Sediminicoccus sp. KRV36: one gene and its partner. The protein of the gene in region 1 interacts with the protein of each later gene in a pairwise test. Links are inferred from orthologs where the notes say so. Each region holds a gene or a part of one and is shown on either strand. Other genes may lie near its edges.

Region 1 (3,213 bases):
CGATAGGGCACGGTGGCCAGGGCGTTATGGGGTGAGCCGTCAATCAGCCGCGTGCTCCAGGCCAGGTAGACCAGCATGTTCTGGCCCTCATCCACGAAGCGGTGCACGCGGGTTTCCTTGAAGAACAGGCTGGTCGAAGCCTCCCAGACGCGCTCCCCCCGCTCGCCGCGGCGCAGCGCGGGGGTGATGGTGATGGGCCCCGTGGCGGTGCAGGCCAGGGCGAAGCGCGCCGGGTCCTCGGCCATGCCCACCATGCCGGCAAAGCCGCCGGTGCGCGCCTGGCTGATATAGCAGGCCACCCCCGGCACCTCCGGATCGGTGAAGCGCTCCACGACGACGCGATGGCTGCGGGTGAGCCCCAGATTGGTGATGGCCGTGTTGACATGGCCGATCTCGGTCGTGTCGTCGGCCCAGGCCAAGCTTGGGGCCGCGACCGGGGCGATGATGAGCAGGGCAAGCAGGGTGAGGGCGTGGCGCATGCAACGGCAACGCGCAGGCCGGGGGCGGGTTGCTCAGCCGAGGCCGGCCATCTCCCGGAACTGGATTTCGCTCAGCACGGTGACGCCAAGCTCCGCCGCCTTGGCCGCCTTGGAGCCGGCATCGGCGCCGACCACGACGAAATCGGTCTTTTTCGACACCGACTTCGTGACCTTCGCCCCCAGCGCTTCCGCTCGCGCCTCCGCCTCCTGGCGGGAGAGCGTTTCGAGCGTGCCGGTGAAGACCAGCGCCTTGCCGGCAAAGGGATTTTCGCCCGCCTCGATCACCGCCGCATCCTCGGGCGTCACTTCCGCCAGCAGGGCGTCGAGCGCTTCGAGGTTATGCGGCTCGGCGAAGAACTCCACGAGCTCGGTGGCGATGGCCGGCCCGATGCCCTGGATGCTGCCCAGCTCCTCCCGCGCCTCGCTGCCGATGATGCGGGCGGCTTCCATCTTCACGCGCAGCGCGCCAATGGAATGGTAATGCCGCGCCAGCAGCTTGGCGTTCTGCTCACCGATGCGGCGGATGCCCAGGGCGAAGAGAAAGCGCTCCAGCGGCGGGTTGCGGCGGGCGGCGATGGCGTCGAACAGCTTCTGGGTCGAGAGCCTGCCCCAGCCCTCCAGCGCTTCGAGCTGTGTGGCATGGGTGTGCAGCCGGAAGATCTCGGCCGGGCTGCCCAGCAGCCCCATGGCGTGCAGCGTCTCGATCCGCTCCTCGCCCATGCCCTCGATGTCCAGGCAGCGGCGGCTGACGAAATGGCGCAGCCGCTCGACCGTTTGCGCCGGGCAGATCAGACCGCCGGTGCAGCGGCGCACCACATCGTCATTCTCGCGCACGGCATGGCTGCCGCAGGCCGGGCAAAGCGTGGGAAAGGCGTAGGGCGGGCCGCGATCCGGCCGCCCGGCATCCACCACCTCCACCACCTGCGGGATCACATCGCCGGCGCGTTGCAGGATGATGGTATCGCCCTCGCGGATATCCTTCCGGGCGATCTCATCCTCATTGTGCAGTGTCGCGTGGGTGACGGTGACGCCGCCGACGAAAACGGGCTCCATCACCGCGCGCGGCGTCAGCGCCCCGGTGCGCCCCACCTGGATTTCGATACGCAGCAGCCGGGTGCGCGCCTGCTCGGCCGGGAATTTCCAGGCGATGGCCCAGCGCGGCGCCCGGCCGACAAAGCCGAGCCGCGCCTGCCAGTCCAGCCGGTCCAGCTTGTACACCACGCCATCAATCTCATAGGCGAGGGAAGGGCGCTCCCGCCCCAGCCGCGCCTGGAAGGCGACGGGGGTTTCGCTCAGCAGATCCGTGGCACCCTCGCGCAGCGGGGTGGAGAGCGGGTTCACGCGAAAGCCCCAGCGCTTCAGGGTTTCCAGCCAGCCGTGATGGGTCGTGGTCGGCACCTCGCTCGCCTCGCCCATCGCATAGGCGAAGAGCTTCAAGGGCCGCTGCGCCGTGATGCCGGGGTCGAGCTGCCGCAATGAGCCGGCCGCCGCATTGCGCGGATTGACCGGAATGGTGACGGCGGGGCCGAGCTTTTCGCCACGCGCCTTGCGGGCCTCGCGCTCGGCCAGGGCGGCTTCCTGCGTGGCGCGGAACGCCTCGAAATCGGCGCGGTCCATGAAGACTTCGCCGCGGATTTCGATCAGCGCCGGGCAGGGGGCCGGCAATTCGCGCGGCACATCGGCGAGGGTCAGCAGGTTGGCGGTGATATCCTCACCCTCCGCCCCATCGCCGCGCGTGGCCCCTTTCACGAAACGGCCATGTTCGTAGAGCAGGTTCACGCTCAGCCCATCAATCTTGGGCTCGGCGATGAAATCCAGCGGCTCGGTCTCGGCCAGGCTCAGGAAGCGGCGGATGCGGGCGGCGAATTCCGTGAAGTCGCTTTCAGCGAAGGCGTTGTCCAGGCTGAGCATGGGGGCCAGGTGGCGCGATTTGGCAAAGCCCTCGGCCGCCTGGCCGGAGACCTTCTGCGTCGGGCTGTCGGCGCGCAGCAGGGCCGGGTGCTCGGCCTCCAGCGCGCGCAGGCGGCGCATGAGGGCGTCATATTCGGCATCGCTGATGCTGGGCGCGTCCTGCTCGTAATAGCGCCGGTCATGCTCCGTGATCTCGGCGATCAGCCGGGTGATTTCGGCTTCGGCGCTCTCGCTCACGCGAGGCCATCCAGCAGGCTCGCCGCCGCCGCCCGGGCCGCTTCCGTCACCACTTCGCCGGCCAGCATGCGGGCGATTTCCTCGCGCCGGGCGGGCGCATCCAGCGGCAGGACGCGCGTCTCCGCCTTGCCGCCGCGCACCGCCTTGGCCACCTGCAGATGCTGCGCCCCACGCGCCGCCACCTGCGGCGAGTGCGTGACCACCAGCACCTGCAGGCGCTCGGCCACGCGCGCCAGGCGTTCGCCCACCGCTGCCGCCGTCGCACCGCCAATCCCGGCATCCACTTCGTCAAACACCAGCGTCGGCACGGGTGAGCCGCGCGCCAGCACCACCTTCAAGGCCAGCATGAGGCGCGAAAGCTCGCCGCCCGAGGCGATCTTCACCAGGGGGCCGGGCGTCTGGCCCGGATTGGTGGAGACCAGCAGCGTCACGCGGTCCATGCCATCCGCACCCCAGGCGCTGTCCTCCCGCGGGGCGACCTCTATCACGACCCGCGCGCGGTCCAGCTTGAGCGGCGGCAATTCGGCGGCCAGCGCCTTTTCCAGCCTGGCGGCCGAAGCGCGCCGCGCGGCGGTGAGCGCCTCGC
Region 2 (3,454 bases), 410 kb from region 1 along the record:
CCCAGCCCCTCGCCGCGTATGCGCGTCAATTGCCGGGTGCAATTGGCCATCGCCATCCGCTCGGCCTCCTCGGGGCTGTCATGGCCCGAGACCATGGACCAGGCGGCCCGCCCATCCGCCCCCTGGGCGAAGGCGAAGGCCGCATGCGGCACGGCGCCCCGATAGTGCTGCGTGAAGGAGATGGCGAGGCCGGTCGAGGGCAGGGTCACGGGAATGCCCCGCGCCGAGAAGAAGCGCGCATGGGCGGCCTCATCGGCGGCGCGCGCCGCGGTGGTGGTGAGGATCAGGAGAAGGAGCAGCCAGCGCATGCACAGGAGTTTGGCACAGTTCGCCGTGCCGCAACCCTGTGCCTTGAGGTGCGCGGCTTGCGGCTCTATTCAGGTCCCATCATGCCCGACACGCCCCAGCCGCTCCATCAGGATGCCCGTTACGATTTCGCCGCCGCCGAGCCGCGCTGGCAAGAGGCGTGGAATGCCGCCCGCTGCTTCTCGGTGCCGGATGTGCCGCCGGCGGGCTCGCGCAAATACTACGTGCTGGAGATGTTTCCCTACCCCTCCGGCAAGATCCATATGGGCCATGTGCGCAACTACACGCTGGGCGATGTGGTGGCGCGCTACAAGCGCGCGCAGGGCCACCTGGTGATGCACCCGATGGGCTGGGACGCCTTCGGCCTGCCGGCCGAAAACGCGGCGCGCGAGCGTGGCACGCATCCGGGCGAGTGGACCCGCGCCAATATCGCCAATATGCGCGCCGAGCTGAAGCGCATGGGCCTCTCCCTCGAATGGGAGCGGGAATTCGCCACCTGCGACCCGGAATATTATGGCCAGCAGCAGAAGCTCTTCCTCGATTGCCTCGAAGCGGGCCTGGTCGAGCGCAAGGAGAGCTGGGTCAACTGGGACCCGGTGGATGGCACCGTGCTGGCCAATGAGCAGGTGATTGACGGCAAGGGCTGGCGCTCGGGCGCGCCGGTCGAGAAGAAGAAGCTCAGCCAGTGGTTCTTCGCCATCACGAAATTCGCGCCGGATCTGCTGGAGGCGCTGGGCACGCTGGACCGCTGGCCCGAGCGCGTGCGCCTGATGCAGGCGAATTGGATCGGCCGCAGCGAAGGCGCGCGCGTGCGCTTCCAGCTGGCGACACCGGTGGATGGGACCGCTGAGGTCGAGGTCTTCACCACCCGGCCCGACACACTCTTCGGCATGAGCTTCCTGGCCGTGGCGGCCGAGCACCCGCTGGCGGCCGCCGCCGCCGCGCGCTCGGCCGAGGCCGCCGCCTTCATCGCCGAATGCCGCGCCATGGGCACCAGCGAAGTGGCGATCGAGCAGGGTGAGAAGAAGGGCTTCGACACCGGCTTCACCGTGAAGCACCCCTTCACCGGCCAGGAATACCCGGTCTGGATCGCCAATTTCGTCCTGATGGAATACGGCACGGGCGCCATTTTCGGCTGCCCCGCGCACGACCAGCGCGACCTGGATTTCGCGAGGAAATACGGGCTGTCCGTGACGCCGGTCGTGCTCCCCAACGGGGCCGATTCAGAGACCTTCAGCGTGGGCGATGAGGCCTTCACGGATGATGGCATCAGCTTCAATTCGGACTTCCTGAACGGGCTGGACGTGCCCAGCGCCAAGCGCGGCGCCATCGCCCGCATCGAGGAATTGGGCCAGGGCCAGGGCGTCACCAATTGGCGGCTGCGCGACTGGGGCGTCTCCCGCCAGCGCTATTGGGGCTGCCCCATCCCGGTCATCCATTGCGATGATTGCGGCGTGGTGCCGGTGCCCGCCGATCAGCTTCCCGTGGTGCTGCCCGAGGATGTGGATTTCTCCCGCCCCGGCAATCCGCTGGACCACCACCCCACCTGGCGGCACGTGAATTGCCCCGGCTGCGGCAAGCCGGCCCGGCGCGAGACGGACACCTTCGACACCTTCGTGGACAGTTCCTGGTATTTCGCCCGCTTCTGCTCGCCCCGCGCGGCCGATCCGGTGACGCCGGCCGCCGTGGATGCCTGGCTGCCGGTGGACCAGTATATCGGCGGGATCGAGCATGCGATCCTGCACCTGCTCTACAGCCGCTTCTTCACCCGCGCGATGAAGGCGACTGGCCATGTGAAGCTGGACGAGCCCTTCGCCGGCCTGTTCACCCAAGGCATGGTCACGCATGAGAGCTACAAGGGCGCCGATGGCCGCTGGCTCTACCCCGAGGAGGTCGAGAAGCGGGCCGACGGCACCGCCATCGTGAAGGGCAGCGATGAGCCCGTGACGGTCGGCCGCATCGAGAGCATGTCCAAATCCAAGCGCAACACCGTGGACCCGGGCGCCATCATTGACCGCTACGGCGCCGACACCGCCCGCTGGTTCATCCTGAGCGACAACCCACCCGAGCGCGACATGGAGTGGTCGGAATCGGGTGTGGCGGGTGCTAGCCGCTTCATCGGCCGCATCTGGCGCCTCGCGCTGAACCTGGTGGAAGCGAATCAGCCGGATGAGGCCACGGGCAAGAAGCTGCGGCAGGCGACGCACCGCGCCATTGCCAGCGTGACCGAGGCGCTGGAGGCCTTCACCTTCAACGTCGCCGTCGCGCGCATCCATGAGCTGGCCAATGCCATCGCCGACAGCCCCGCGGCGCCACTGGCCGCGCGGCGCGAGGCGATGGAGGCCCTGGTGCGCCTCGCTTCGCCCATGATGCCGCATCTGGCGGAGGAGGTCTGGGCGCTGCTTCATCCCGGGCGGGGCCTGGTGGCGCAACTGCCCTGGCTGGAACCCGACCCGGCGCTGCTGCGGGCGGAGACCGTGACCCTCGCCGTGCAGGTGCTCGGCAAGCTGCGCGGCACCATCGAGGTGCCCGTGGACGCGCCCGATGAGGTGGTCTTCGCATTGGCCGAGGCTGAGCCCAATGTGGCCCGCGCGCTGGACGGCAAACCCGTCCGCAAGCGCATCCATGTGAAAGGCCGGGTGGTCAATCTTGTCATCTAGACGCAGCCTTCTCGGCTTGCCCTTGCTGGCCCTGGCCGGCTGCGGCTTCCAGCCGGTCTATGCGCCGGGTGGCGGCGGCGCCCTCTCGGCCTCGGGAAGCCCGGCTGGCGGCAACCCCTCCCTGCAACGCGCCATGGCTTCGGTCCGGGTCGGGCCGATCGGCGAGCGTTACGGGCAGGTGATGCGGCGCAATCTGCAGCGTGGGCTGGAAGGCCTGGAGCCCGGGGTGCAGGCCCGCTACCTGCTCGATGTGAATATCGCCAATACGGCGGAAGTGCTGGGCTACCGCACGGATGGCCTGATCACACGGATCCGCGTCATCGCCACCGCCAACTGGGTGCTGACCACCATCGGCAACCCGCCCGAGGCCGTGGATCGCGGCAGCGCGCGCACGCTGGATGCGGTCAACCTGCCGGATCTGCAGTTCTTTGCCGCCGATGCCTCGCTGGAGGACATGAATCGCCGCCTGGTCACCGAATTGAGCGACC

What was found.
Region 2: the proteins of ligA (region 1) and leuS interact in binary tests that used the Escherichia coli proteins (3 or more experiments, as listed by UniProt). The link is inferred for Sediminicoccus sp. KRV36 from one-to-one orthologs.

Annotation. Positions count from the first base shown.
Region 1 is NZ_CP085081.1:1,157,887-1,161,099, forward strand. Bases 59-2,960 are described here. They hold ligA (NAD-dependent DNA ligase LigA), read right to left. Parts: upstream 2,604-2,960; coding sequence 513-2,603; downstream 59-512. Other genes in these bases: LHU95_RS05135 (CreA family protein), read right to left, coding at 59-479; recN (DNA repair protein RecN), read right to left, coding at 2,624-2,960. Outside these bases: more of LHU95_RS05135, read right to left, coding at 1-58; more of recN, read right to left, coding at 2,961-3,213. UniProt on the Escherichia coli protein: DNA ligase that catalyzes the formation of phosphodiester linkages between 5'-phosphoryl and 3'-hydroxyl groups in double-stranded DNA using NAD as a coenzyme and as the energy source for the reaction.
Region 2 is NZ_CP085081.1:751,381-754,834, forward strand. The notes cover bases 35-3,177. They hold leuS (leucine--tRNA ligase), read left to right. Parts: upstream 35-389; coding sequence 390-2,966; downstream 2,967-3,177. Other genes in these bases: LHU95_RS03465 (alpha/beta hydrolase), read right to left, coding at 35-308; lptE (LPS assembly lipoprotein LptE), read left to right, coding at 2,956-3,177. Also shown: more of LHU95_RS03465, read right to left, coding at 1-34; more of lptE, read left to right, coding at 3,178-3,454.